Regions from separate parts of the Pseudonocardia sp. ZF1 genome, predicted to be linked through region 1. Evidence: predicted binding sites of a transcription regulator. Region 1 holds the regulator's gene; each other region holds the start of a gene.
What was found. The regulator LexA, encoded in region 1, represses DNA repair genes until DNA is damaged. The targets are predictions, from matches to a motif close to CGAACACGTGTTCG.

Region 1 (9,466 bases):
CTGCTGGTGCACGTCGTCGACGGGTCCGACCCGCTGCCCGACGACCAGATCGCCGCGGTCCGCCAGGTGCTCGTCGAGGTCGGTGAGGCTGCGGGCGACACGATGCCGCCCGAGCTGCTCGTGATCAACAAGACCGACGCGGCCGGTGACCTCGCGCTGGCCCGGCTGCGGCACGCCCAGCCGGACGCGGTGTTCGTCTCCGCGCACAGCGGAGACGGGATCAGCCGGCTCCGGGAGCGCATCGCCGAGCGACTGCCGCGCCCGGAGTACGAGGTCGACCTCCTGCTGCCCTACACCGAGGGTGCGCTGGTCGCGCGGCTGCACGACGACGGCGAGGTCCTCGCCGAGGAACACACCGCCGACGGCACCCGGATCCGGGCGCGGGTGAAGCCCGAGCTGGGCACCGCGGTGCTGCCGTTCGCGGTGGCGGGCTCGGCCCTGCCGACCGGGACCGGCACCGACCTGCCGGCGACGGCGGCGGGCCACTGAGCGTCCCACCGGCCGGGCGGCCGGGTCCCGGGACCGTGGCCCGCCGCCTGACCGCGGTCCTCTGCCTGACCGGCGCGCTCACGGGTGCGGCCGCGCCGCCGCCCGGGGCGATCCCGGCCTGCTCGATCGACGACCCGCGGCTGGCGGAGCTGTCCGGACTGGTCGCCGAGGGCCCGCCCGGCGCGGCCCCGCAGCGCTACCACGCCGTCGTCGACGGCGGCGGGACCGCGCGGGCGTTCACCCTGGACCCGGCCGGCTGTGCGGTCACCGGCACCCGGCAGGCCGACGTCCCGGTCACCGACGTCGAGGACCTCGGCCTCGGACCGGGCGGGGAGCTGTGGCTCGCCGACACCGGCGACAACGGGGCGCGGCGCGGGTCGGTCCGGCTCGTCGTGCTGCCCCCGGCCGGGCCGCCACGGGTGCACGACCTCGTCCACCCCGACGGTCCGCGCGACGTCGAGGCACTGCTGGTCGGCGACGACGGCGTGCCCCTGCTGGTCGACAAGACCACCGGGGCCGCCGGGGTGTACCGGCCCGCCGCGCCGCTGCGCGATGGCGGGGACCCCGTGGAGCTGCGCCGGGTGGCACAGGTGGTGCTGCCCTGGTCCGGCACCGGCGGCGGGCCGCTCGGGGCCGCCGGGTCGCGCACGGTCACCGGCGGCGGGCTCTCGCCGGCCGGGGCCGATGGCGGGCGCGCCGTCGTGCTGCGGACCTACACCGACGCCTGGGTGTTCCCGCTGCCCGCCGGCGGACCGGCGACCGCCGACGCGCTGGTCGCGGCCCTGGGCGGGGCACCGCTGCCGGTGCCGTTGCCGGGGGAGGCGCAGGGTGAGGCGATCGCCCCGGACGGCCGGGGCGCGCTGCACTCCGGGAGCGAGGCGAGGGGCCTGACCGCGGCGGCGGTCACGGTCGTCCCGGGCGCGGTGTCCGCGGCGACCGTTCCGCAGGCACCGGTCGTGCCTCAGCCCGCCGCGGTGCCCGAGTACCGCACGTACCCGTCGTGGCTGCCTGCCGCGGGCGGGGCCGCGGCGCTCGGGGCGCTGCTGGCCGCCGGCGCCGTCGCGATGTCCCTGCACGGACGGCGCCGCCGGTCCCGCTGATCGCGGGAGCGGGCGCCGTCCGAGGAGGTCAGAGGCGGCGCAGGACCGCCACGACGCGGCCCAGGATCGACGCGTCGTCACCCGGGATCGGGTCGTAGGCGTCGTTCGCGGGCATCAGCCAGATGTGCCCGTCCTTGCGGCGGAACGTCTTCACAGTCGCCTCGCCGTCGATCATCGCGGCCACGACCTCGCCCTGCTCGGCCACCGGCTGCTGGCGCACGACGACCCAGTCGCCGTCGGTGATCGCGGCGTCGACCATCGAGTCACCCTTGACGTTGAGCAGGAACAGCGTGCCCTCGCCGACGATCTCGCGCGGCAGCGGGAACACGTCCTGCACGGCCTGCTCGGCCAGGATCGGGCCACCGGCGGCGATGTCGCCGATGAGCGGCACGAACGCCGGCGCCGGCCGCGCGGAACGCAGGTCGGCGGTGTCGGTGTCGGAGTCCGTCCCGTCGGTACCGGCGATCTGCTCCGGGCTGCGGACGTCGACCGCGCGGGTGCGGTTCGGGTCGCGCCGGAGGAAGCCCTTGCGCTCCAGGGTGCGGAGCTGGTGGTGCACCGACGAGGTGGACGTGAGGCCCACCGCGTCACCGATCTCGCGGACGCTGGGCGGGTAGCCGTACCGGTCCACCCAGTCCCGGATGACGGCCAGGACCTTCTTCTGCCGCGGGGTCAGGCCGCGGGTGTCGGCCGCGGGGTCGGGGAACTCCCGGACCTTCGCGGATCCCCGGTCCGCGGCGGTGCCGGTCACGCCGGGACCACCGTGTCCGGTGTCGTCCGCTGCCATCGCATTCGCCTCCTCGGGGTACTTACGGCGACGACCCTAGCCGCCACGGGCCCGTTCGCCAAACATGCGTTCGAAGTCGCCCGGGGCGTGTCGTGGATTCCGTCGGGCCGCGGTGGTACAACATCGCACACGCGTTCGATCGAACACTGGTTCGATCGAACGCGGTCCGCGTCGCCGTCCGGCCGCGCGGGGGCGACCGGCAGCGGGAACGGCAGCGGGGGTGGCGATCGTGGGTGCGGCGGTCATCGGGGACGTGACGGTCATCGGGCGGGTCCCGGGGTGCGCCGCGACCGACGGGGTGCGGCCCGGCCGGGTGCCGGGCGTCGTGCGCCGTGCGGTGGCCGCGTCGGGTGTCCTGCTCGCCTCGGCGGCCGCGGTCGTCGCGCTCGGGGTGCTCGCCGACGTCGCGGTCGCCACCCACGGCCCGGTCGGGCCGCCCGCGGTCGGCGCACCACGCTGAGAACGTCCCCGGCACGGGCGACGATCTGCGGGAACGCGGTTGTTGTCGGTGCCGGGTGCTACACCGCTCGTACACCCGTTCGACCGGGCTCGGGGAAGGGCCGGTCGGGAGCGGGGGAGACGAGACCGCCCGGGGGACGGGCGGTCCGACGGCAGGAGGAACCATGCGAGAGCTCGACGAGCGGATCCGCGATCACGGCGCGGTCGGCTGCCTGACCGGCGCCCCGGCGCCCGGCACCCCCACCTCGCGCGCCCGGCGCGCCGCCCGGGAGCGGGTGCGGGCCGCCGACGGTCTCGCCGGTGCGGCCGGTGCCGGCTCGTCGGCCGCCGCGCGCGCGGCCCACCGGTGGGCGGCCCACGGGGCGCGCGAGCGCGCACTGACCGAGTCGGTGGCCCGCCATCCCGCCGCCCGTTCCCGGCGCGTTCCGGTGTCCGGCGCCCCCGGGGCCGGTGTCCCGGTGTCCGGTCCCGCCGGCGGTCCGAACCCCGCGGTCCGGACGCCCCGCTGCACCACCGCGGACCCGGCCCCGAGGGCGACGGCGACGCTGACGCGGCCCGCGCCGGCCGCGGCGCCGCCCCGTCCTCGGTCGGTGGCCGTGCCGGCACCGCGCACCGTCCGTCCGCCGTCCCGGCGCTGCCTGGTCCCGGCGCGCCCGCGTCCGGCCCGCAGCCGCGCCCGCGGGCGCCTGGAGCGGTTCCTCACCGGGGTCGCGGCCCTGCTGTGCGCGACGACCGCGGTGGTGGCGCTCGGGCTGCTGGGCGACGCGGCGGCGGGCTGGAACGCCCCCGCGGCCGCCGTGCCGTCGGTCGGCGCCGTGCGCTGACGTCGGCCGGCGCTGCGCAGTGCGGCGCCGCACCCCGTGGTTCGCACGGCCGTGCGTTGCGGGGCGGTCCGAGGTGGTGACGGTGCGGAGCGACGGACGCCGCGTCGGCGTCGCATCGGGTGACGGCGTGCGCGGGGTGGCGCGCGGGTGTCGGGACATGGTCGCCGGGATGTCGCCGGAGGAGTCGGCGACGTGCCGCCGGGCGCGTCCGCAGGGCGTGTCCCCGCATCGGGTGGCCGCCGGTCGCGGTCCCTCCGGCGCGACGGACGGCGCCGCCCGCGACGTTCCTCGGCGCCACCAGCGCTGATGCCCCGCTCCATCATCGTCGGCGACGGACCGGTCGCGGAACGTGGTGTGCGAGGCTCGGTTCCCGATCGGGCGAAGCTCGGCGTGGCACCGGGCCCGGGATGGCGTACCCCTAGATGTAGGGGTTACATTGGTGTCGTTCCGCCACTGGTTGGGGGGACGGATCGCCGCGGAGAGTTTCCGGAACGTCACGGAAGAGGGGTGTGAGCGTCCATGCGCTGCCCGTTCTGCCGACACCCGGACTCCCGCGTGATCGACTCCCGGACCGCCGACGACGGGACCTGCACCCGCCGGCGCCGGTCCTGCACCTCGTGCGGACGACGGTTCACCACGGTCGAGGAGGCCGTGCTCGCCGTCGTCAAGCGCAGCGGGGTGACCGAGCCCTTCAGTCGGCAGAAGGTCGTCGGCGGGGTTCGGCGGGCGTGCCAGGGCCGGCCGGTCGACGAGGACGACCTGCAACAGCTCGCCCACCGGGTCGAGGAGACGGTGCGGGCGCGCGGGGCGGCGGAGCTCCCCAGCCACGAGGTCGGGCTGGCGATCCTCGGGCCGCTGCGTGAGCTCGACGAGGTCGCGTACCTGCGGTTCGCGAGTGTCTATCGGTCCTTCTCCTCCATCGAGGACTTCGAGAAGGAGATCGCCGACCTGCGTTCGGCGGCTGCCGGGGAAGCAGCCGACGACGAGGCCGGTCACCACCCGGACGGCTGAGCGGCGCGTCGTCGTCGCCGGTCGTACCGGGAAGAGAGCCGTCCGCGCACCCCAGCGTGCGGGCGGAGAAGCGTCGGATGTGCGGAGGCAGTTCATGACCGAGACCGTCGGGGGCCCGACGACAGACACCGGTGAGAGCGCGGCGGCCAAGCCGTCGCGTGGCCGCGGGAAGACCGGCGCCAAGCGCGCGCCCGGCCTGACCGTGCAGCGTGTCTTCACCACCGAAGGGGTCCACCCCTACGAGGAGGTGGAGTGGGAGCGCCGCGACGTCGTCATGACGAACTGGCGCGACGGCACCGTCAACTTCGAGCAGCGCGGCGTCGAGTTCCCGCGCAGCTGGTCGGTCAACGCCACCAACATCGTCACCAGCAAGTACTTCCGCGGCGCGGTGGGCTCGGACACCCGCGAGTCCAGCCTCAAGCAGCTCGTCGAGCGGGTCGTCGGCACCTACAAGCGGGCCGGTCTCGAGCACGGCTACTTCGCCACCGACGGCGACGCCGAGATCTTCGACCACGAGCTGACCTGGATGCTGATCCACCAGGTGTTCAGCTTCAACTCGCCGGTGTGGTTCAACGTCGGGACCGCCAGCCCGCAGCAGGTCAGCGCCTGCTTCATCCTCTCGGTCGACGACACGATGGAGTCGATCCTGAACTGGTACCGCGAGGAGGGCCTGATCTTCAAGGGCGGCTCCGGTGCCGGCCTGAACCTCTCGCGCATCCGCTCGTCGAAGGAGCTGCTGTCCTCCGGCGGCACCGCCTCGGGCCCGGTCTCGTTCATGCGCGGTGCCGACGCCTCCGCGGGCACCATCAAGTCCGGCGGCGCCACGCGGCGCGCGGCGAAGATGGTCGTCCTCGACGTCGACCACCCCGACATCGAGGAGTTCGTCGAGACCAAGGCCAAGGAGGAGGCCAAGGTCCGCGTCCTGCGCGACGCCGGCTTCGACATGGACCTGGGCGGCTCCGACATCACCTCGGTGCAGTACCAGAACGCCAACAACTCCGTCCGCGTCACCGACGAGTTCATGCGCGCCGTCGAGGGGGGCACCGACTTCGGTCTGCGTGCCCGCATGACCGGTGAGGTCATCGAGCGCGTCGACGCCCGCACGCTGTTCCGCGGCATCGCCGAGGCGGCCTGGAACTGCGCCGACCCCGGCATCCAGTACGACGGCACGATCAACGACTGGCACACCACCCCGGAGTCCGGCCGCATCAGCGCGTCGAACCCGTGCTCGGAGTACATGCACCTGGACAACTCCAGCTGCAACCTGGCGTCGCTGAACCTGCTGAAGTTCCTCGACTCCGACGACCGGTTCGACGCCGAGACCTTCGCCAAGGCCGTCGAGCTGATCATCACCGCGATGGACATCTCGATCTGCTTCGCGGACTTCCCGACCGAGCCGATCGCCGACACCACCCGGAAGTTCCGCCAGCTGGGCATCGGCTACGCCAACCTCGGCGCGCTGCTCATGGCGACCGGCCACGCCTACGACTCCGAGGGCGGCCGCGCGCTCGCCGGGTCCATCACCTCGCTGATGACCGGTGCCGCGTACAAGCGCTCCGCCGAGCTCGCCGGCGTCGTCGGCCCGTACGAGGGCTACGCCCGCAACGCCGAGTCCCACCAGCGCGTCATCCGCAAGCACGCCGCGGAGAACGACCGCATCCGCACCTTCGCCTCCAGCACCCCGGTGCAGAAGCTCGCCACCGAGGTCTGGAAGCAGTGCCAGGACATCGGGCAGGTCAACGGCTGGCGCAACGCGCAGGCGTCGGTGCTGGCCCCGACCGGCACGATCGGCCTGATGATGGACTGCGACACGACCGGCATCGAGCCGGACCTGGCGCTGGTCAAGTTCAAGAAGCTGGTCGGCGGCGGCTCCATGCAGATCGTCAACCAGTCGGTGCGCCGCGCCCTGGACAACCTCGGCTACCAGGCCGAGCAGGCCGAGGCGATCGTCGAGTACGTCGCCGAGCACGGCCACGTGGTCGACGCCCCGGGCATGAAGCCCGAGCACTACGAGGTGTTCGACTGCGCCATGGGCGACCGGACGATCGCCCCGATGGGCCACGTCCGCATGATGGCCGCCGCGCAGCCGTTCCTGTCCGGTGCCATCTCCAAGACGGTCAACATGCCCGAGCGGGCGAGCGTCGAGGACGTCGAGCGGATCTACCTCGAGGGGTGGCGCCTCGGCCTCAAGGCCCTGGCGATCTACCGCGACAACTGCAAGGTCGGCCAGCCGCTGTCCGCAGGCAAGGGCGGCGACAAGAAGGCCGACGCCGAGCCGGAGAAGCACGTCGTCGTCGAGCAGCGGCCGGTCCGCAAGCGGCTGCCGAAGAAGCGGCCCAGCGAGACCGTGTCGTTCACCGTCGGTGGCGCCGAGGGCTACCTCACCGCCGGCAGCTACCCCGACGACGGTCTCGGCGAGATCTTCGTCAAGCTCGGCAAGCAGGGCTCGACCCTGGCCGGCGTGATGGACGCCTTCTCGATGTCGATCTCGGTGGGTCTGCAGTACGGCATCCCGCTGGAGTTCTACGTCTCGAAGTTCTCCAACCTGCGCTTCGAGCCTGCCGGGATGACCGACGACCCGGACGTCCGGATCGCGACCTCGGTGCTGGACTACCTGTTCCGCCGCCTGGCGCTGGACCACCTGCCGTACGAGAAGCGCGCCCAGCTGGGCATCTTCTCCTCCGACGAGCGGTCCGCCCAGGTCGAGAACGACTACGGCACCGGCGAGAAGCTCGACATGGAGGAGTTCCGCTCCTCCGTGCCGACGACCGAGGAGCGCAAGGAGGCCGGTGTCGATCCGGCGCCGGTCGAGGTCGGCAGCTCCACCGAGCTGCTCGAGCTGCGTCTGGGCAAGGCCGCCGACGCACCGCTGTGCATGACCTGCGGGACGAAGATGCGCCCCGCCGGGTCCTGCTACCTCTGCGAGGGCTGCGGCTCCACCAGCGGCTGCAGCTGACCGACACCGCACCAGACCGGGGCGGCTCCGACACCGGAGCTGCCCCGGCGCGTGTGACGGAGGCAGGGATCGGGGACCACGTGACCGAGGACCGCACCGCGGAGGTGGCCGGGCGCCTCGGCGTCGACCCGCGGGTGCTCGCCGTACTCGTCGCCGCCCCGTGGCGCGTCGCGGACGGCCACGACACCGGGCCCGTCCCGGAGCCGGCGGGGGAGCGCGGGACCGTCTACGTCGGCGTCCCGTCCCCGGCGGAGCTGCGCGAGCTCGACCTGCCCGCCGACGGGTTGCGGCACTTCGGGCTGACCCCGGCCGACCTGCGTCGCGGCGGCTGGACCGACGCCGACCTGCGCTCGGCGGGGCTCCTCCCGCCCGGCGCGACGCCGGACCCGGTGGCCTGGTTCGTCGCCGGGGAGCCGCCGCAGCTGATGCTCGGGTTCGCCCCGGCGGGTCCGGTGCTGCTGGCCCGTCCGGAACCACGACGGGACGGCCGTCTCCCGGTGCTGGACCCGGCGGACGCGGTGGAGGTACCCGTCCTGCCCGGCTGCGACGACCCGGACGGCGACGCCGGGCTCGCCGTCCGCCAGGTGCGCGACGGTCTGCTGCGCCGGGCCCGGCGCCGGCTGACCCACTGCGTGATCTGCCTGCGCCCGGTGCACCGCGCCGCGACGACGCACGGCGCCTGCCACGGCTGTGCCGGCACCTGGCTGGGGTTCGTGTTCTGACCGCGGGCCCGGGGTCAGGTCGCCGAGACCGGTCCCGTCCGCGCCCCGGCGACGCCGGCGGGCGGGGGAGCGGGGCAGCGCAGCAGCTGGCGCCACTGCTCCGGACTCCACCGCGCCGGGTCGGTGGACCCCAGGAACTCCTCCAGCACCCCGACGAACCGGGCCGGGTCGCTGTGGTGCGGGAAGTGCCCGGCGTCGTCGAAGACCTCCAGCCTGCTGCCCGGCATCGCGGCGTGCGCGGTGCGGGCGTGCGCCAGCGGCACGACGGCGTCCCGGGCGCCCCACACGAGCATGGTCGGCATCCCACGGGTCAGGTAGCAGCGATCGAGCATGGTCACCACCTGCCCGCGCCAGTCGACGACGGCGCGCAGCGTCCGGATGAACGCCGTCCGGGACGTCGCGTCGGGCAGCGCGTCGACCAGCCGGAGCAGGTCGGCGGCGTCGCGGCCGAGGTCGGCCCCGACCAGGCGCAGCGCGTCCAGGGCCCACCCGAGCTGCCACCGCAGCGGCGGCAGCTGCGAGGCCGCCAGCACCGCGTGCGCGCCGAGCAGGCTCACCGCGCGCAGCAGCGGCGTGACCTCCGGTCCCGCCCCGCCGGTGCCGACCAGCACGAGACGCTCGGTGCGTTCGGGGTATGGTAGGCGAACTGCATGGCGACGCCGCCGCCGAGCGAGTGCCCCACCAGCGTCGCGCGGGGCACCCCGAGGACTCCGAGCAGGTCGCGGACCCCGTTGGCGTAGGCGGCGACGGAGTAGTCGGCGCGCGGCTTGTCCGAGTGCCCGTGCCCGAGCAGGTCCGGGGCGATCACCAGATGCCGCCGGGCCAGTGCGGGGAACACCGCCTCCCACGTGGCCGAGCTGTCGCCGATCCCGTGCACGAGCACGACCGCGGGCCCGGAGCCGGCCACCCGGAACGCCCGCCGGTAGCCGTGCACGGTGCGGAACCGCAGCTCCGAGTCCCGCGGCGGCACGACGCCGAGCCGGTCGCCGACCGGTGCCGGGCGCGAGGTGGGGGCCGCCATCCGCCCGACGGTAGGACCGCCGGGTTACCCCGGTGTTGCCGTCGGCGAACGGCGGTACGGCACCTAGGGTCGACGGCGTGAGCGAGCGCTACCGGGT
Region 2 (9,466 bases), 850 kb from region 1:
GCGGTCAGGTAGCTCATCGCATCCGGCGCGGGCCGCAGGGTGACCCGGCGCTCGACCCTGGCCGCGTGGACGCGGGCGCGGAACCGGTCGGGAGCGATCTCGGCGACCAGACGCCGCGTCATCGCCCGCAGGCGCCCGATGCCGTAGCGGGTGAGGTCGTGCACGGCGGCGAGCCGGGCGTCGACCCGCGCGCGTTGGGTGGTGTCGAGGTCGCGGCACTCGACGGCGATCGCGGTGACCTTGGCGGCGCTGAGCTGCCCGGTCTCATGGAGGCGCCGGACGTCGTCGAGCCCGGCGTGCAGTTCGCAGGCGTCGGCGACGCGGGTGCGGGCCTCGGTGGTGGAGACCCGGCAGGCCAGTTGGATCTGGGCGACGACGCTGCGGTGGACCTTGTCGACGTCGATCCGGTCATCGACGCGGTGGCTGTCGACATGGGCCTGGGCGAAGGCGCGGATCCGGCTCGCCTGGAGGGCAGCCAGGGAGGCCTGGAGGGATTCGATCTCCTGGATCTGGTCGATCAGCTCGGCCTCGGACAGCCCTTCGGTGTCAGTGGCGAGTGCCTGCTCGACCTGGAACTGGAGCAGGGTGAGGTCACCGGAAGGGAACCCGTCGCCGCGCACGCCGGTGGCGTGGGCGGGTGGTTCCTGGGTGGCGGTCACATCATCGACGATACTCGAACGTGCGTTCGATCGCCAGTTCTCGTTCGCTATCGCGAACTCGTGAACTGCAACGATGGTGCACTACCCGAGGTGATGAGATGTCTCGGGACGGTCGAGGACAACGGACGTGCTCAGGGTCTGACGCCGGCAGCCGCTCCTCCGGATCGCGTCGGGTCCGACCACGGCGGGCACGCCCCGCGCCGGAGTGATCGACTGCGACCGGGTCGGCGGGATCAGGCGGGCACCTTCCGCGCCCGCGCCCCCTCCACGAGCCCCCGCACCATCACCGGCCCGAGGTCCCGGGACCGCCGCACGAGCCACGGCACCCCCTGCACCATTAGCCACGCCCCCCGCTGCCAGGCCGTCACCTCCCGCCCGCCGGCGGCGTCGAGCCCGATCTCCCCCGGCACCACGAACCCTGCGGCGCCGAGCAGCGCGGCGAAACCACGCGCCAGCAACCGGTGCCCCAGCTCGGACGGGTGCAACCGGTCCACGCTCCACGCCGCCGGGTCGTAGCTGCCGGCGGTGTCGAGGTCGAGGATCCCGACGGCGGACCGTCCCGTCGCGGCGACGGCGTCGGCCACCGCTCCGTCGACGGCCCCGTTCAGGGCGGCGATCCGGGTGGCGAGCGCCCGCTGCAACGGCCCCGGCAGCGGCCAGACGCGGGTGTGGTCGTGGAAGCGGAGCAGCAGCACGGTCGCACCGGCCCGCAGCAGCAGCTCCAGCGACCCGGCGCAGTCCCGCCGGATCGCGGCCGGGTCGAAGTCCGAGCGCAGGGTGTCGTTCATCCCGGCGCACAGCACGACGACGTCGGGCCCCGACGCCGCGGCCGCGGGCACCTGCCCGTGCCGGGCGTCGGCCATCCGCGCCCCGGTCCGGGCGTGGTTGTCCAGCCGGACCGAGCCGGGGTGGGCGGGATCGTCGAGGGCGTCGCGCAGCAGCGGGCCGAACCCACGCCAGCCACCGCCGGGCAGAGGGTCACCCAGCCCGACGGCGGTGGAGTCGCCCAGCAGGACGAGGTGCCGGACGGGCCGGCCGGTCACGTGCGGTACGGCGACGGGGCGGAGGACCGGATCGACGACGGACGGGCGCACGGTCATCGGGGACACGCCGACACGATCACCGCCGCAGCCACCGTTTCCGTGTGCAACCGGTGACGGGTCCCGTACCGCCGTGGGAACTCTCGGGGCGGGGCCCTACCACTCGCCGCCGCGGAAGGCGGGGAACAGCGGCAGCGTCGACGACGCGTCGGGGAAACGGGTGTCGAGCGCGGTCACCACGGCCGCGGCCAGCGCGGCCGTGCCGGGCCGGGCGGTCGCCTCCGCGGTGACGCCGAGGCCCCGCCAGTAGTGCCGCAGCGCCGTGGAGATCCGCGGGGACCGGCCGGCGTCGGGGCCGATCGGGCCGTCGCGCTCGGGCACCCGCGGCAGCAGCTGCCAGGTCGACCACCACACCCACAGCACGTGGGCGTCGGCGAGGCGCGACTCCAGCAGCTCGGGGTCGTCCAGCTCGGGCCACACCGGCGCGACCTCGGCCCGCCAGGCGTCGAGCATGGCGTGGGCGACGGCGTCGGGGAGGGCGAAGCTCGACGAGCAGCCGGGGAACGGCACCCGCACGTAGGCTGCGTCGAGGACGACGTCGCGGAAGCAGCCCCACTCGAAGTCGACGAACCGCACCCCGCGGCTGGTGACCAGGTTGTTGTCCGGGCAGGTGTCGGACGGGCTGAACGCACGGAACCCGGTGCCGCCGAGCAGGCGCACCCCGCCCTGGGCCTCGAACAGCGCCATCTCCGGCACCTCGACGCCGAGGATCCCGGCCAGAAGCTCCGGCAGACCGGCCAGCGCGGCGCGGGCCTGGTCGGCGACCGGGTCCCGGCGCGCCTTCTCCCCCAGCCGGCGCAGCAGCGCCCCGAAGTCGCCCTCCCGGCCGGCGGTCGCGGCCTGCATCCGGCCCAGGCCGCGGGCCCAGCCGAGCAGGCAGGTCCGGGCGGCCTGGGGGTCCGGGCCGAACAGCTTGTCGGCCAGGGTCAGGCTGCGGCCGAGGTCCTCCAGTACGAGCAGCCGCTGCACCGGGTCGTGCGCGATGATCACAGGGCTGGGCCGGACCTCGCTCGGCAGCGCGGTGAACAGCTGGCAGGACGCGACCTCGTAGCGGAACGGGTCCGACGCCAGGTCCGTGCCGTCCTCGGGCGGCGCGTAGTGCTTCACGACGACGCTGCGCCGGTCGGAGAACGGGTTCTTCGCCATCCGGGCCCGGGCGACGACGGAACGGCCGCTGCCGCCCAGGTCCTCGGGCTCGAACAGCTCGACCTCCGAGCCCGCCCGCCGCGACAGCAACCGCGCGGCCCCGGCCACCGCCGCGACCGCGCCGGGAGTCGACTGCGGATCGGTCATCGAAGGGGACCCTACCCGTCGGAGAGCGCGCGGTCCGCGCCCCGACGACGCGATCCGCGACGGGCGAGCACCAGCACCGCGGCCGCCGCACCGATGGCGCCCACCAGGTTGACCCCCAGCTGCAGCACCGACTGGGCCGCCTCGCTCCAGCGTCCCTCGATCACCGCGACCGAGGCGTAGGCGGCGGCGACCGCGAGCGCACCGCGCGAGACCAGGTCGCGGCGGCGCAGCACCAGCCCGATCGCCATCGCCGCCATCGGGCCGAACTCCGGGCCCAGCACCATCGCCCCGACCACGGTGACCGGCGAGTCGGTGACCGCGCCGACGGCGGCGAGCAGGCAGGCGATGGTGAGGAAGGTCAGGAACGTCGCGGACAGCCGCGACTCCTCGCCGGTGCGCTGGATCAGCTCGTCCCAGACGACGGCGTCGGCCCCGTCCCCCGGCGCGGCCTCCTCGGCGGCGTCGGCCCGGTCGGACAGCACCGTGTCGAGCTGTTCGAGGGTGATGCCGCCGTCGTGGTCGACGCCGAGGTCGGCGAGCCGGCCCAGCAGGTCGTCGGCGCACTCCCGGGCGACATCGGCCTCGACCAGGTCACCGGCCGGGTGCACCGCCACCCCGGGGTGGACCACCAGGTGGGCCACCCCGGGTTCGGCGTCGAGGACGCTGCGGACCTCGACCTAGGCGGCCGGGCCGGGCTTCTCCGGGGCGCGCTCGGGCTTCGCGTCCACGCCCGCCTCCTTGCGCTGGGCCGCGGTGATCGGCGCGGGTGCCTGGGTCAGCGGGTCGAACCCGCCGCCGGTCTTCGGGAACGCGATGACCTCGCGGATCGAGTCGACGTCGGCGAGCAGCGCGGTGATCCGGTCCCAGCCGAACGCGATCCCGCCGTGCGGCGGCGGGCCGAACGAGAAGGCGTCGAGCAGGAAGCCGAACTTCTCCTGGGCCTCCTCCGCGGACAGGCCCATGATCTCGAAGACCCGCTTCTGCACGTCGGCCGAGTGGATACGGATCGAGCCGCCGCCGATCTCGTTGCCGTTGCAGACGATGTCGTAGGCGTAGGCCAGGGCGTTGCCCGGGTCCTTCTCGAAGGAGTCGATCCACTCCGGGGTCGGGGAGGTGAACGCGTGGTGCAGCGCGGTCCACGCACCGCCGCCGACGGCGACGTCGTCGGTGTCGGCGGCCGACTCGAACAGCGGCGCGTCGACGATCCAGACGAACGACCAGGCCGAGGAGTCGATCGCACCGGTCCGCCGGGCGATCTCGCCACGGGCCGCGCCCAGCAGCGCGCGGGCCTCGGTGGGCTTGCCGGCGGCGAAGAAGATGCAGTCGCCGGGGTTCGCGCCGACGGCCTCGGCCAGGCCGGACCGCTCGGCCTCGGACAGGTTCTTGACCACGGGGCCGCGCTCGTCGACCTGCCCGTCCTCACCGATCAGGACGTAGGCCAGGCCGCGGGCGCCGCGCTGCTTGGCCCACTCCTGCCAGCCGTCGAGCACCTTGCGGGGCTGCGACGCCCCGCCCGGCATGACGACGGCGCCGACGTAGGGGTTCTGGAAGACCCGGAACCCGGTGCCCGCGAAGTACGACGTGAGCTCGGTGAGCTCGATGTCGAAGCGCAGGTCTGGCTTGTCCGAGCCGTAGCGGGCCATCGCCTCGGCGTAGGGCATCCGGCGGATCGGGGTCTCGATCTCGTACCCGACGAGGCGCCACAGCGCGGTGAGGACCTTCTCGGCGAGTGCGATGACGTCGTCCTGCTCGACGAAGCTCATCTCGATGTCGAGCTGGGTGAACTCCGGCTGGCGGTCGGCGCGGAAGTCCTCGTCGCGGTAGCAGCGCGCGATCTGGTAGTACCGCTCCAGCCCGCCGACCATGAGCAGCTGCTTGAACAGCTGCGGGCTCTGCGGCAGCGCGTACCAGGAACCGGGGCGCAACCGCGCCGGGACGACGAAGTCGCGCGCGCCCTCGGGGGTGGACCGGGTCAGGGTCGGCGTCTCGACCTCGATGAAGTCCTCCGCGGCCAGCACGTCGCGGGCGGCCTTGTTCACGTCGCTGCGCAGCTTCATCGCCGCGGCGGGCCCGGAACGACGCAGGTCGAGGTAGCGGTGGGAGAGCCGGATCTCCTCGCCGACGCCGGTGTGCTCGTCGATCGGGAACGGCAGCGGCGCCGACTCCGACAGGACGGTCAGCTCGGTGACCGTGACCTCGATGTCGCCGGTCGGCAGGTCGGAGTTCTCGTTGCCCGCGGGCCGGCGGACGACCTCGCCGACGACCTGGATGCAGAACTCGGAGCGCAGCCGGTGGGCCCGCTCGGCCATCTCGCCCTCGCGGAACACGACCTGGGCCGATCCGGAGCGGTCCCGCAGGTCGATGAAGATCACTCCGCCGTGATCGCGGCGGCGGGCCACCCATCCGGCGAGGGTCACGGTCTGGCCGGCGTTCTCGGCACGCAGCGTGCCGACGGGGTGGGTTCGCATCACGGCGGTCAAGGCTATCGGCATCCCCCGGGCCGTCTGCCACCAGGTTTCCGGCGGGTTCTCACAGCAGGCTCAGCTGCCCGTCCCCGGGCTCCGCAGCCCGCGGCGACGCGACCGGCTGCCGGGTCCACCCCGGGTCGCGCGGGTTCGGCTCGGGCCGGTCCAGGCCGTGCCGGGCCAGCAGCGGGACGACCCGCCGGGCCAGGGCCCCGCGGTAGTCCCGGGTGGCGTACGCCCCGCCGCGGTAGAGCCGCTCGTAGCGCGGCAGCAGCGCGGGGTGGGTGCGCCCCAGCCAGGCCAGGAACCACTCCCGGGTCCCGGGACGCAGGTGCAGCGCGAGCACCGTGGCCCGGCTCGCCCCGGCGGCGGCGATCTCCGCCAGCAGGGCGTCGAGGGCCTCGGTGGAGTCGGTCAGCCACGGCAGCACCGGGGCCACCATGACCCCGCAGGGCAGGCCGGCGTCGGTGATCCGGCGGACGAGGTCGAGGCGGGCGCGCGGACCGGGGGTGCCCGGCTCCAGGTGCGACTGCAGCTCCCGGTCCAGCAGCGCGATCGACACCCCGGTGCCGACGCGGACGTCGGCGTTCGCGGCCGCGAGCTGCGGCAGGTCCCGGCCCAGCACGGTGCCCTTGGTCAGGATGGAGAACGGCGTGCCGGAGCGGGCCAGCGCGGTGATCACCCCGGGCATCAGCCGGTAGCGGCCCTCCGCCCGCTGGTAGGGGTCGGTGTTGGTACCCATCGCGACGTGCTCGCGCCGCCACGACGGCCGGGCCAGCTCCCGCTCCAGCACCCGTGCCACGTTCACCTTGACCACGATCTGGGAGTCGAAGTCCGCGCCCGCGTCGAGGTCGAGGTAGGTGTGGGTGTTGCGGGCGAAGCAGTTGTGGCTGACCACCCCGGCGGCGACGAAGTCCCCCGTGCCGGTGGTGATGTCGACCATCGGGCGGAGGGTGCCGGTGTCGCGGACCGCCACGACCCGCGGCGCTCCCCCCGGCGGCTCCTCGACGCGGGCGCCGCCGACGTCGCGCACCCGGGCCACGGCCGGGTCGGTCACCGCGACCAGCCGCAGCTGCTCGGCGACCCCGCCCAGCACCCGCAGCGCCCGCACCCCGGGCCGGGCCGACGGCTCGGAGGCCACGCGGAACCCGAGCCGGCGCAGCGCGTCGACACAGGCCCGGGTGAGCTCCTCGTCGCCGGGCACGATCCGCAGCACCCCGGCGGAGACCTCACCGCAGGCGTCGACGATCCCGCCGACGAACCCGGCCGTCCAGCCGCGGGCGGGCCGCTGCGGCCAGGCCGCCGGCGACGGGGCGGGCGCCGCGATCATCCCGGCGGCCACGGGCTCCGGCCGTGCGGTCAGCAGGTGGTGGGCGCGGGCGAGCGCCTCCAGCTCGACCCAGCCGGTCGGGAACGGCTCGGCCCGCACCCGGCCGCGCACCGCGTCGGCCCGGACCAGCCCGCACAGCCAGCCCTCGGCGTATCCGTCGGGCCGGGCCCCGCCCGGGACCGCGGCCGCACCGGGCCCGACCAGCGCCGTCCCCGGGCTCAGGTGCGGCCGGTACGCGGAGGCCCGGCAGCGCCCCGGTCGTACGTGCGCCCAGCCGGAGGTGGTGAGGAAGCGGTGCTCGGCGGAGGTGACGAGCTGCGTGCCGTCGTCGAGGGTCACCTCCTGGGCGCGGCGCCGCGTCGACCAGCGCGCGAGCACCGGGGTGCGGACGAAGCGGCGCCGACCGCCGCCGTCGGTGACGGTGCCGACCACCTCGTCGCCCGGGCGCAGCTCCCCGATCGGCCGCGACCGGCCGTCGGCGGTGAGTACCGGGGTCTCCGGGACGAGGCAGTAGGTGCACGCGTGCGAGCAGCCGCGGTAGGGGTTGACCGTCCAGCCGAACGGCACCGGTGACGAGGACGGCACCCGGTTCAGCACCGAGCGCGCCTCGACCTCGTGGAACACCGTGTCCGCGAACCCCGGCGTGCGCACCGAGCGCAGCAACCCCCGCATCCCCGGCAGCGCCGTCGCGTTCCCAACACCGTCCGCCCCGACCTGCTGTCCGTCCCATCGCACCGGGTCAGTCGAACACAAGTTCGAACGTCGGACAACCGGTCGTCGCCGGGCGGTCGCGTCCGGGCGAACGGCACCCCGCAGGTCGAAGATCGTTTGCAAGGATGCGGACGTGCCCCCGCCCCCGCCCGTCCCGCGCGACCCGTCCGCCCCCGACGGCGGGCGGCCCGCCGCCCCGCGGACGGGTGGGCGGCGGCGCGCCGAGGACCGGCCCCCGGGCGCCTCGGGCGGGCACCGGCTCCCGGGTGGCGAACCGGCGCGGCACCGGGCCCGCCACGCTCCGGCCCCGCGGCGTCCGGCCCCCGTGGAGGACCGCCCCGGGCCCGCACCGGCGCGCGGCGCGGCGGCTGACCCCGCCGACGGCGACGAGACCGGTCCCATCCCCCACCCCGGGCACCCGGGCGGCTGGGGCGACTGCCCCGGCCAGGCCGACCTCGGCGCCACACCCGGCCCGGCGGCCCCGCCCGCAGCCGGCCGGGGACACGGGCCGGGACACACGCCGGGACACGAGCACGGACACGGGCACGGCGCCGCGTCCCCGGCCGGGCGACGGGTGCGCAGACTGCTGGTCGCGCTGCTCGTGCCGTGCGTGCTCGCGACGCTCGCCGGGGTGGCCCTGCTGTGGCCGGGTGCGACCCCGGTCCCGGAGATCCCACCCACCCAGCAGGTGCACGGGACCGTCACCGCGGTGCAGGTCGCGGACTGCTCCCCCGGCGCCGGGGACCGTCGCTGCACCGGGGTGACGGTCGCGCTGTCCGACGGGCCGCGCGCCGGGCGGGACCTGGTGCAGCTGGTACCGAACGAGCCGTCGACGCCGCGGTTCGCGGTGGGCGACCCGGTCACGCTGTCCTGGTCGGGCGCGAACCCCGACGACGCGGGCTCCTACCAGCTCGTGGACTTCCAGCGCGGCGCTCCGCTGGGGTGGCTGGCGGCGGCGTTCGCGCTGGCCGTCGTGGTGCTCGGGCGGCTGCGCGGGTTCGCGGCACTGGTCAGCCTGGCGCTGAGCTTCGTGATCCTCCTGTGGTTCGTGCTGCCGGCGATCCTGTCCGGCGGCTCCCCGCTCGCGGTCGCCGTCACCGGCGCCTGCCTGATCATGTTCGTGGTGCTGTACCTGACCCACGGGTTCACCGCGCGGACCTCCTGCGCGGTGCTCGGCACGCTGGCCTCGCTCGCCCTGATCGGGGTGCTGGGCTACCTGTTCACCGTCACCTCGCGGCTCACCGGGCTCGACGACACCACCGCCACCCTGATCGGCACGCTCGGCCCCGGGGTGCCGATCGACCCGCGCGGCCTGGTGCTAGCCGGACTGGTGATCGGCGCACTCGGGGCGCTCGACGACGTCACCGTCACCCAGGCCTCCGCGGTGTGGGAGCTGGGCGCGGCGAACCCCGGGCTGGGTGTGCGCGAGCTGTTCGCGGCCGGGATGCGGATCGGGCGCGACCACGTCGCGTCCGCGGTGAACACCCTCGTGCTGGCCTACGCCGGCGCCGCGCTCCCGCTGCTGCTGCTGTTCACGGTGGCGGCGGGCGGCGTGACCCAGGTGCTCACCAGCCAGGACGTGGCGACCGAGATCGTGCGGACCCTGGTGGGCAGCATCGGGCTGGTCGCCGCCGTCCCGGTGACGACCGGGCTGGCCGCACTCGTCGTCGGCCGGCGCTGAGTCCGGCCCGGCGACCTACCCGGCGGGCTGGAGCACGAAGTCGTAGCGGGCCTCGTACCAGGGCACCTCGCTGTGCCCGCCGTCCGGCGTGGGGCCGGGCTCGCGGCGGGTGAAGCCGACGACGAGCTCGCGCTTGACCCCGAACACGACGTCGGAGTCGAGGAACTCGGTGCCCTCCCGGAACAGGTGGGTGATCAGCGGCTCGTAGCCGGGTACGGCCAGCAGGA
Region 3 (9,466 bases), 250 kb from region 1:
CGATCCCGATCTTCCGCAGCGCCTCGCCGGAGACCGGCCCGATGCCCCACAGCGACCGCACCGGGAGCGGGTCGAGCACGGCGGCCTGCTCGGCGTGGGCGATCACCCGCAACCCGTCCGGCTTGGCCAGCTCGGAGGCGATCTTCGCGACCTGCTTGCCCGACCCGGCACCCACCGAGGCGGGCAGCCCGGTGCGCTCGCGCACCGCGCCGCGCAGCCGGGTGCCCCACTCCCGCACCCGGTCCGGGGAGGCCCCCACGAGGTCGGGCGGCTCCACGAACGCCTCGTCGACCGACACCGGCTCGAGCACCGGGGAGAACTCGCCGAGGACGGCCATGACCTCCTCGGACAGCGCCTTGTACAGCGAGAACCGGGGCGGCAGGACGGTCGCGTGCGGGCAGCGCCGCCGCGCCTGCCCCATCGGCATCGCCGAGCGGGCCCCGAACACCCGCGCCTGGTAGCTCGCCCCCGCGACGACGCCGCGCGGTCCCGCGCCGCCGACCAGGACCGGCCGGTCGGCCAGGGTGGGCCGGGTCAGCTGCTCGACGGAGGCGAAGAACGCGTCCATGTCGAGATGCAGCACCCAGCGGTCGGCCGCCGCGGTCACCTCACCATCACCCGTGCATCGTGCCCCGGCGCACCGACAGGACCGCGTCGCCGTCGGCGACGGTGACGACCGGGGCCACCGGTCCCGCCCCGGCGACGGCGCCCGGGTGGTCGTCGAGGCCGGTGGCGACGTCGGCCACCCACCAGCTCCCGCCGGTGCCGGTCCAGTCCAGCACCCGGGCCGGGGCGTGCGGCGGGGACAGCGTGATCGCGTCCATCGGGCTCGACAGGCCCTCGCCGGTGGCCTTGAGCAGCGCCTCCTTGCGGGTCCAGGTGACCAGGAACCCGGTGCCGTCGGGCGTGCCCGCGGCGAGCTCGGCGGGGGAGAGGGCGTGCCGGACGAGGCCGTCGAGGCCGGACAGCGGGCGGTGCGCCTCGACGTCGACGCCGACCGGGCCGGTCCCGACCGCGACGCCGACCAGCGCGCCGGAGTGGGTCAGCGAGAAGCCGGGGTCGTCGCCGCGCCCGGCCAGGCGCGGCTTGCCGTGCGGCTCCCCGCAGCGACAGGTCCGGTCCAGGACGAGCGCGGCGGGGTCGGTGTCGAGCCGCTCGGCGAGCACGAGCCGGGCCAGGGCGTGCGCGGCGAGGTAGCGGGCGCGGTCCTCGTGCCTGCGCAGTGCGAGGAGCCGCTCGCGTTCATGGGCGTCCAGCAGCGCGACGAGGTCGGCGCGGTCGCCGGGATCGGCCGGGGCGGCCCACCAGACGGTGACGGTCACGGCGTCCAGCCTTCCACGTCGCCCCCGCGCCGGGCCGCACCGCCGGGAGTGATCACGGATCGGGCACGCGGAGGGTCGCCCGCCGACGTCCCCGGTGCCCGATCGGTGATCGTGCCCGTGCCCTCAGCCGCTGCGGCGGGCGGCGAAGTCCGTGCGGACGTGGGCCGGGCGGGCCTGCGGGGCCGGCCCCGCCGTGCGCGGTGCCGGCGGGCCGCCCGGGGCGCCGGACCGGCCGCGCCTCGCCGCGCGACGCTCGGCGCGGTTGGCGGGGGTGGGCGCCCCGGCGGGACCGGTGTCGGCGGTGGGGACAGGGGTGTGTCGGGTCGTGGGCATACGACCTCCTCGGAGCATCGGGTCGGACTCGGACCGGGTGCGGAGGGCCGGTGACGCGCGGGGACGCCGGAAGGGCCGCACGAGGGCGGCGACGGTTCCGGGCCCGGTGGACGTCACGGGCCAGCGGCGGAGCGCGGAGGTCGACTCCGCGGGCCACTCAGAGGAACCGGATGAGCATGGCGGCGACGCTACGACGACCGCCCGGGCCGGGGCCACCGGTTTTCCCCGGGGCCGCCGACCTATCGTCGCGGGCATGGAGACGGCGGACGTGCTGGTGGTCGGCGGCGGCATCGCCGGGGTGTCGGTCGCGTGGGAGCTGGCCGCGCACGCCCGCGTCGTGCTGACCGAGGCCGAGCAGGACCTGCCGGTCCACGCCACCGCCCGCTCGGCCGCCACCTACATCCCCGGTCACGGTTCCGGCCCGTTCCGCGCGCTGATCGACGCCTCCGGGCCGCGGTTCGCCGCGCTGCCCGAGCAGCTCGGCACGCCGCCGCTGCTGTCCCCGCGCCCGGTCCTGCACCTCGCCGACGACGAGCAGGCCGCCGACCGCCTCGCCACGACGCTGCGCGAGCAGCACGGCGAGCCCGGCGCCCCGGTCGCCCTGGACCCCGCGCAGGCGTGGCGCCGCGCGCCGGTGCTGCGCCGCGCCCCGCGTGCGGCCGCGTGGACCGCCGGTGCCTGCGACGTCGACACCGCGGCCCTGCACGACGGCTACCGGCGCGGGCTGCGCGCCCGCGGTGGCACCGTGCTGCGCGGCGCCCGGGTGGCCGCGCTGGACCGGGACGGCTCCGGCTGGAGCGCGACGACGACCGGCGGGCACCGGGTGCGGGCGGGAGTGGTCGTCGACGCGGCCGGGGCCTGGGCCGACGCGGTGGCGGCGCTGGCCGGCGTACCCGGCGCCGGGCTGACCCCGTACCGGCGCACGATCGCCGCCTGCCCGGTCGGCGACCCGTCGGTGCTCACCGTCGACGGTGCCGTCCTGCCGATGATCGCCGACGCGGCCGAGCGCTGGTACCTCAAGGCCGAGGCGGACGTCGTGCTGGTCTCCCCGGCCGACGAGACCCCGGCCGCGCCGGGCGACGCGCGGCCCGACGAGCTCGACGTCGCCCTCGCCCTGGACCGGGTGGGCTCGGCGACCACGCTCGGGCTGCGGTCGGTCCGGACCGCGTGGGCGGGGCTGCGGACCTTCGCCCCCGACCGCGCCCCGGTGCTGGGCGCGCGACCGGAGCACCCGGGGTTCTTCTTCGTCGCGGGGCAGGGCGGGTCGGGCATCGAGTCCGCCCCGGCACTCGCGGCGCTGGCCGCGTCGGTCGTCCTGGGCCACCCGGCCCCGGCCGACGTCGAGCTCGACCCGGCTGTGTGCTCGGTCACACGGCTGATGTAAGCGGACGCTTACCCATGGCTGGCACCATGGTCCCCATGGCGCTGACCACCACCGGCACCGAGACGCACGACCTGTTCTCGGGCGACTTCTGGACCGACCCGCACCCCGCCTACGCGGCCCTGCGCACCGAGGAGCCGGTGCGCGAGCTCGCGCTGCCGGACGGGAAGGCGTGGCTGATCAGCCGCTACGCCGACGTCCGTGCGGCGTTCGTCGACCCGCGGCTGAGCAAGGACTGGCGCTGGACGCTCCCCGCCGACCAGCGCGAGGGCCAGCCGGCCGCGCCGATCCCGATGATGATCCTGATGGACCCGCCGGACCACACCCGGCTGCGCAAGCTCGTCGGTCGCTCGTTCACCGTGCGGCGGATGAACGACCTGCAGCCCCGGGTCGAGGAGATCACCCAGGAGCTGCTCGACGCGCTGCCCGCCGAGGGCCCCGTCGACCTCATGCGCCAGTACGCGTTCCTCGTCCCGGTGCTGGTCATCTGCGAGCTGCTGGGGGTGCCCGCCGAGGACCGCGACATGTTCTCGGCGTGGTCGTCGGTGATGGTCGACGACTCCCCGCAGGAGGAGAAGTTCGCCGCGATGGGCAGCCTGAACGGCTACCTCGCCGAGCTGATCGAACGCAAGCGCACCGAGCCCGACGACGCCCTGCTGTCCGGCCTGCTCGCGGTCAGCGACGCCGACGGCGACCGCCTCTCGTCCGAGGAGCTCGTCGCGATGGCGACGCTGCTGCTCATCGCCGGGCACGAGACCACGGTCAACCTGATCGGCAACGGCGTGCTCGCCCTGCTGACCCACCCCGAGCAGCGCGCCCGGCTGCAGGCCGACCCGTCGCTGATCACCTCGGCGGTGGAGGAGTTCCTGCGCTTCGAGTCCCCGGTCTCCAACGCCCCGATGCGGTTCGCCAGCGAGGACGTCGAGTACTCCGGGGTGACCATCCCGGCCGGGTCGACCGTCATGCTCGGCCTCGCCGCGGCGAACCGGGACCCGGAGTGGCTGGAGGACCCGGAGCGGCTCGACATCACCCGGGACTCGTCGTCGGGGGTGTTCTTCGGCCACGGCATCCACTTCTGTCTGGGCGCCCAGCTCGCCCGCACCGAGGGGCGGGTGGCCATCGGCAAGCTCATCGCCCAGCGGCCGGACCTGGCGCTGGCCGTCGGCCCGTCCGAGCTCGTGTACCGCGAGTCGACGCTGGTCCGGGGCCTGTCCCGGCTGCCGGTCACGCCGGGCGAGCCCGCCTGAGGGTGCCGTCGTCGGGCGCGACCGAGGGGGGTGCGCCCGGCGGGCGGTGTCGGACCGGCGGGGCGGCCGTCGGCGCAGCGGGCGGTGTCAGCGCAGCGGGGCGCCGGTCTTCTCCCGCACCTCGTCGGCGCCGACTCCGGGCGCGGTCTCGACCAGCTCGAGCCCGTCCGGCGTCACGTCGATGACCGCCAGGTCGGTGACGATCTTCGTGACGCAGCCCAGGCCGGTGATCGGCAGCGAGCACCGCTCGACGATCTTGGGGGACCCGTCCTTGGAGACGTGGTCCATCATCACGATCACCGAGCGCGCGCCGTGGACGAGGTCCATCGCCCCGCCCATCCCCTTGATCATCTTGCCGGGGATCGCCCAGTTCGCGAGGTCGCCGTTCGCGGCGACCTCCATCCCGCCTAGGACGGCGACGTCGAGCTTCCCGGCCCGGATCTGGCCGAAGCTCTCCGCGGAGCCGAAGAAGGCGGCGCCGTCGGCGACGGTGACGGTCTCCTTGCCGGCGTTGATGAGGTCGGCGTCGACCTCCTCGTCGGTGGGGTAGGGGCCGACGCCGAGGATCCCGTTCTCCGAGTGCAGGACGACCGTCCGGCCCTCGGGGATGTGTCCGGGCACCAGGGTCGGCATGCCGATGCCGAGGTTGACGTACGCGCCGTCGGGCAGCTCGGCCGCGACCCGGGCGGCCATCTCGTCACGGTTGAGGGCCATGGTCAACGCACCGTCCTGAACTCGACCGGCTTCTCGACGCCGGGGACGTGCAGCACGCGGTGCACGTGGATGCCGGGGGTGTGCACCGCGTCGGGGTCGATCTCCCCGGGCTCGACCAGGTGCTCGACCTGGGCGATCGTGGTCCGCCCGGCCGCGGCGCAGTCCGGGTTGAAGTTGCGCGCCGCGCGCCGGAACACCAGGTTTCCGTGCCGGTCGCCCTTCCAGGCGTGGACCAGCGCGAAGTCCGGGGTGAGGGCGCGCTCGAGGACGTAGGTCACGCCGTCGAACTCGCGGGTCTCCTTCGCCGGGGACTCGACGGCGACCGAGCCGTCGGACGCGTAGCGCCAGGGCAGCCCGCCCTCGGCGACCAGCGTCCCGACCCCGGCCGGGGTGTAGAACGCCGGGATGCCCGCGCCGCCGGCCCGCAGCCGCTCGGCGAGCGTGCCCTGCGGGGTCAGCTCCAGCTCCAGCTCACCGGCCAGGTACTGGCGGGCGAACTCCTTGTTGTTGCCGACGTAGGAGCCGATCGTCCGCCGGATGCGCCCGGCGGCGAGCAGGGTGCCGAGGCCGAAGCCGTCGACGCCCAGGTTGTTCGAGATCGTCTCCAGGTCCGTCGCGCCCTGCTCCAGCAGTGCCGCGATCAGCACCGTCGGAACCCCGGACATGCCGAACCCGCCGACCGCGAGCGACGCCCCGTCGCCGATGTCGGCGACCGCGTCCGCGGCGGATGCCACCACCTTGTCCATCACGCACCTCCGTCGCCGGCGAGGGTACGCGGTGTACGACAGACGCACAAGCGTTCGCCCTGCGAACACCGTCCGACGGGTCGGGACCCACCCTCCGCGCGCCGAGGTGCAGCTCGGGGGTGTCCGAGAGGCCGACCGGGAGCTCTGAACTGCATCCCGGTGACGTTCCAGGGGCGGGGGTGCCCTCTCACGGTGTCGAGATGCAGCTCAGCGGGCCCGAGGGTGCCCCGCACCCCGCTGAGCTGCATCTCGGCGACCGCCGCCGTCGCGGCGCACCGTCGGCGGGGCGGGCGCGGCGTGGGTCAGGCGGGGGCGGTGTGCGGGTCCCCGACGGCGATCTCCCCGCCTGCGGCGACCTCGGCGTAGACCCCGGCGCACGCCCAGACCCCGCCGACCTGCGGGATCTCGATGCGGTTGTTCTTCGCGATCGTCCGCAGGGTGTCCGGGTCGTCGGACAGGTCGCCCTGGGGGAGCGTGGTCATGACACAGCGCATGGTGGCGAAGGAGAACGTGATCCGGGCGTCGTCGCCCAGGGCGCTGGTGCTGCCGGGCCAGTCGTTCTCGACGAAGCCCGTCCCCTCGTCGCGCAGCACGATGTTGGGGCGGTAGCGGAGCGGGTCGAAGGTCGCGTCCGGGTTCAGCTCCCGGAGCCGGTCCAGCGTCGACTCGGTGAGCACGTGCAGCGACGACAGGTCGAAGAACGTGCCCGGCGCCCCGAACGCGGAGATGTCGAACCGGCTGATGACCTCGCCGGAGTCTTCGTGCCGGGTCGTCGTGTCCTCGATGAGCTTCCGCGGCGCGAGCTGCTGCGGGGTGAGGCCCTCGATGTCGGGCCACAGCTCCTCGAAGTAGCTCCCCTCCGGCGGGACCGAGATCAGCGAGACGTCGCGGCCCAGCGCCGCGGAGAGCGCGGTGTCGAGGCCCTCGTCGTCGCTGCGCAGCACCGAGCCGTCCGGGAAGGTGATCTCCACCGGCGGGGTGGGCTCCCCGACGACCGGCTCGGCCACGAACCGCGCGGAGAAGCTCAGCAGGCCCAGCCAGCGCTTGGGCACCTTGGCGCTGGCGATGATGCCGGTCCCGTTGTCGAGCACCGCGTAGGCGCGGTCGCCGAGCAGCCCCCGTTCGGTGATGGTGGCCCGGGTCAGGGACTCCCCGAGCATCGACTTGACCGGATAGCGGTAGAGCGCGGCGACCGTCATGTCCGGTGTATATCGGCCCGTCCGTTCGACGTGCACGGCCCGAACGGACGGGCCCGCGGGAGCGGTCCTCAGCTGAGGACGCGGCTCCGGTCGGCGGCCGCAGATGCGCGGCCTCCGGCGCCCGGTTCACCCGGACGTCGCAGCTCAGCGGCCGAGCAGTGCCGCCCGCAGCTCGTCGGCGGTGGCGTACACCGTCGTGGCGCCCGCGGCCTCCAGCTCGCCCGGCTCGGCGTAGCCCCAGCCCGCTCCGGCACAACGGAGGCCGTGCTCGGCGGCGCCCTCGACGTCGTGCAGCCGGTCGCCGACCATCAGCGGCTCGTCCGCGCCCGCGGGGGACCCGAGCCGGCGCAGCGCCTCGGCGACGACGGCGCCCTTGGTCGGCCGGTCCGCGGCGCGGGTGTCACCGACGATCTCGGTGAACAGGTCGGTCCAGCCGTGGTGGGCGAGGATCTTGCGGGCCGAGGTCTCGCCCTTGCTGGTGGCCAGGGCCATCGTCACGCCGGCCGCGGACAGGGCACGCAGCAGCTCCGCGACGCCGGGGTAGGGCGTGCAGTCCAGGCAGCCGTCCTCGTCGCCGTAGAGGCGCCGGTACACCGGCAGCACGGCGGCGGTGCCCTCGTCGCCGAGGATCGGGGGCAGGCTGCGGTAGAGCGGCGGGCCGAGCAGGTGCGTGCCGAGCGCGGACTCGGGGACGTCCAGGCCCACCTCGTCGATCGCGCGGCGCATCGAGCCGAGGATGCCGGGGGCGGAGTCGACGAGGGTGCCGTCGAGGTCGAGCAGGATGTGGGTCAGCACGTCGGGTCATTCTGCCTCCCGGGAGACCCGGCCGTCCCTTCTCCCTGAACGGTCGCAGGTCGTACACTTGTACGCATGGCGAACACACTGCTCGGGCCGCTGTCCGGCACCGACCGGGTCGACGGTCTGCTCGACGACGGCGCGTGGATCGCCGCCCTGCTGGAGGTCGAACTGGCGCTGTCGGCGGTCGCCGCCGAGCAGGGCGCGGTCACCGAGCACGACGCCGACGCGGTGGAACGCGCCGTCGCCGCCGTCGCGGGCGTCGACCCGCACGCGCTGGCCGCCGAGTCGGTCGAGGGCGGCAACCCGGTGATCCCGCTGGTCAAGCGGCTCAAGGCGGCCGCGGCGCGGATCCAGCCCGGCGCCGAGCGCGCGGTGCACCCGGGCGCCACCAGCCAGGACGTCATGGACACCGCGCTGATGCTGCTCACCCGACGGGCCGGGCACCGCGTCGTCGCCGACCTCACCGCCTGCGCCGACGCCGCGGCCGCGCTCGCCGCCACCCACCGCGACACCCCATGCGCCGCCCGCACCCTCGGCCAGCAGGCGCTGCCCACCACCTTCGGCCTCGTCGCCGCCACCTGGTGCACCGGGCTGGACCGGGCCCGCACCGGCCTCGACCGGGTGCTCACCGCGCTGCCGGTCTCCTACGGCGGCGCCGCGGGCACCCTCGCGGCCGTCCACCCGTTCGGCCCGGCCGTCGCCGACGCGCTGGCCGCGCGGCTCGGCCTCGCCCCGCAGGGCGTGCCGTGGCACACCGAACGCAGCCGTATCGGCGAGCTCGCCGGGGCGCTCGGCGTCGCCGCCGGGGCCTGCGCCAAGCCCGCGGGCGACGTCGTGCTGCTGTCCGCCACCGAGCTCGGCGAGGTGTCGGAGTCCGCGCCGGGGGACTCGTCGTCGATGCCGCACAAGCGCAACCCGGCCGCGGCCGTCACCGCCCGTGGCGCCGCGAAGCGCGCCCCCGGCCTGGTCGCGACGCTGCTCGCCGGCGCCGAGCAGGAGTTCCAGCGTGCCGCCGGCGCCTGGCACGCGGAATGGGAGACTCTCGTCGCGCTGCTGCGGGTCACCGCGGGCGCCGCGGCCCGGTTGCGGGTGAGCCTGGAGGGGCTGCAGGTGCACCCCGAGGCGATGGCCCGCAACCTCGACCTCGCCGCGGGCGCCCAGGGCCACGGCACCGGGCACGCCGCCGACCTGGTCGACACCGTCCTCGCCGGGCGGGCGGCGTGAGCACCCCGGAGGACGTGGGCGCCCCGCGCACCGAGCAGGTCCGCTCGCTGGCCCGGGGGCTGGCCGTCATCCGGTCCTTCGACGCGCAGCGCCCGCAGCAGACCCTCGCCGACGTCGCCCGTGCCACCGGGCTCACCCGCGCCGCGGCGCGCCGGTTCCTGCTCACCCTGGCCGAGGAGGGCTACGTCCGCACCGACGGCAGGCTGTTCACCCTCACCCCGCGGGTGCTCGAGCTCGGCTGGTCCTACCTGTCCGCGATGGGCCTGCCCGAGATCGCGGCCCCGCACCTGGAGCGCCTGGTCGCCACGGTGCGCGAGTCCGCGTCGGTGTCGGTCCTCGACGGCGACCCGCACACCGGCTACGACGTCGTCTACGTCGCCCGCGTCCCCACCTCGCGGATCATGACCGTCACCATCACCATCGGGACCCGCTTCCCGGCCTGGGCGACGTCGATGGGCCGCGTCCTGCTCGCCGCGCTCCCGCCCGCGACCCTCGACTCCTA

Region 2: a site for LexA is predicted at 7,592-7,605, ahead of ZF1_RS15820 (intein-containing Rv2578c family radical SAM protein). Genes of this name have one in related genera too.
Region 3: a site for LexA is predicted at 5,787-5,800, ahead of ZF1_RS18580 (CoA transferase subunit A). Genes of this name have one in related genera too.

The regions. Positions count from the first base shown of each region.
Region 1 covers NZ_JAJNBY010000001.1:4,104,353-4,113,818, reverse strand. Annotated here, with positions in the region: gene hflX (GTPase HflX) at 1-489, shown strand, start outside; gene ZF1_RS19760 (hypothetical protein) at 525-1,589, shown strand; gene lexA (transcriptional repressor LexA) at 1,618-2,376, opposite strand; gene ZF1_RS19750 (hypothetical protein) at 2,606-2,836, shown strand; gene ZF1_RS19745 (hypothetical protein) at 3,000-3,659, shown strand; gene nrdR (transcriptional regulator NrdR) at 4,179-4,670, shown strand; gene ZF1_RS19735 (vitamin B12-dependent ribonucleotide reductase) at 4,765-7,626, shown strand; gene ZF1_RS19730 (hypothetical protein) at 7,707-8,348, shown strand; partial or broken gene ZF1_RS19725 (alpha/beta fold hydrolase) at 8,363-9,369, opposite strand; gene ZF1_RS19720 (NUDIX domain-containing protein) at 9,447-9,466, shown strand, end outside.
Region 2 covers NZ_JAJNBY010000001.1:3,255,494-3,264,959, forward strand. Annotated here, with positions in the region: gene ZF1_RS15795 (HNH endonuclease) at 1-659, opposite strand, end outside; gene ZF1_RS15800 (SGNH/GDSL hydrolase family protein) at 893-1,759, opposite strand; gene ZF1_RS15805 (hypothetical protein) at 1,856-3,052, opposite strand; gene ZF1_RS15810 (DUF389 domain-containing protein) at 3,064-3,693, opposite strand; gene aspS (aspartate--tRNA ligase) at 3,730-5,523, opposite strand; gene ZF1_RS15820 (intein-containing Rv2578c family radical SAM protein) at 5,582-7,582, opposite strand; gene ZF1_RS15825 (YibE/F family protein) at 7,692-9,239, shown strand; gene ZF1_RS15830 (dioxygenase family protein) at 9,255-9,466, opposite strand, start outside.
Region 3 covers NZ_JAJNBY010000001.1:3,856,821-3,866,286, reverse strand. Annotated here, with positions in the region: gene ZF1_RS18610 (DNA polymerase IV) at 1-607, opposite strand, end outside; gene ZF1_RS18605 (4'-phosphopantetheinyl transferase family protein) at 615-1,322, opposite strand; gene ZF1_RS18600 (hypothetical protein) at 1,446-1,655, opposite strand; gene ZF1_RS18595 (NAD(P)/FAD-dependent oxidoreductase) at 1,909-3,039, shown strand; gene ZF1_RS18590 (cytochrome P450 family protein) at 3,075-4,283, shown strand; gene ZF1_RS18585 (3-oxoacid CoA-transferase subunit B) at 4,371-4,997, opposite strand; gene ZF1_RS18580 (CoA transferase subunit A) at 5,000-5,743, opposite strand; gene ZF1_RS18575 (MOSC domain-containing protein) at 6,046-6,942, opposite strand; gene ZF1_RS18570 (HAD hydrolase-like protein) at 7,087-7,737, opposite strand; gene ZF1_RS18565 (lyase family protein) at 7,813-8,964, shown strand; gene ZF1_RS18560 (IclR family transcriptional regulator domain-containing protein) at 8,961-9,466, shown strand, end outside.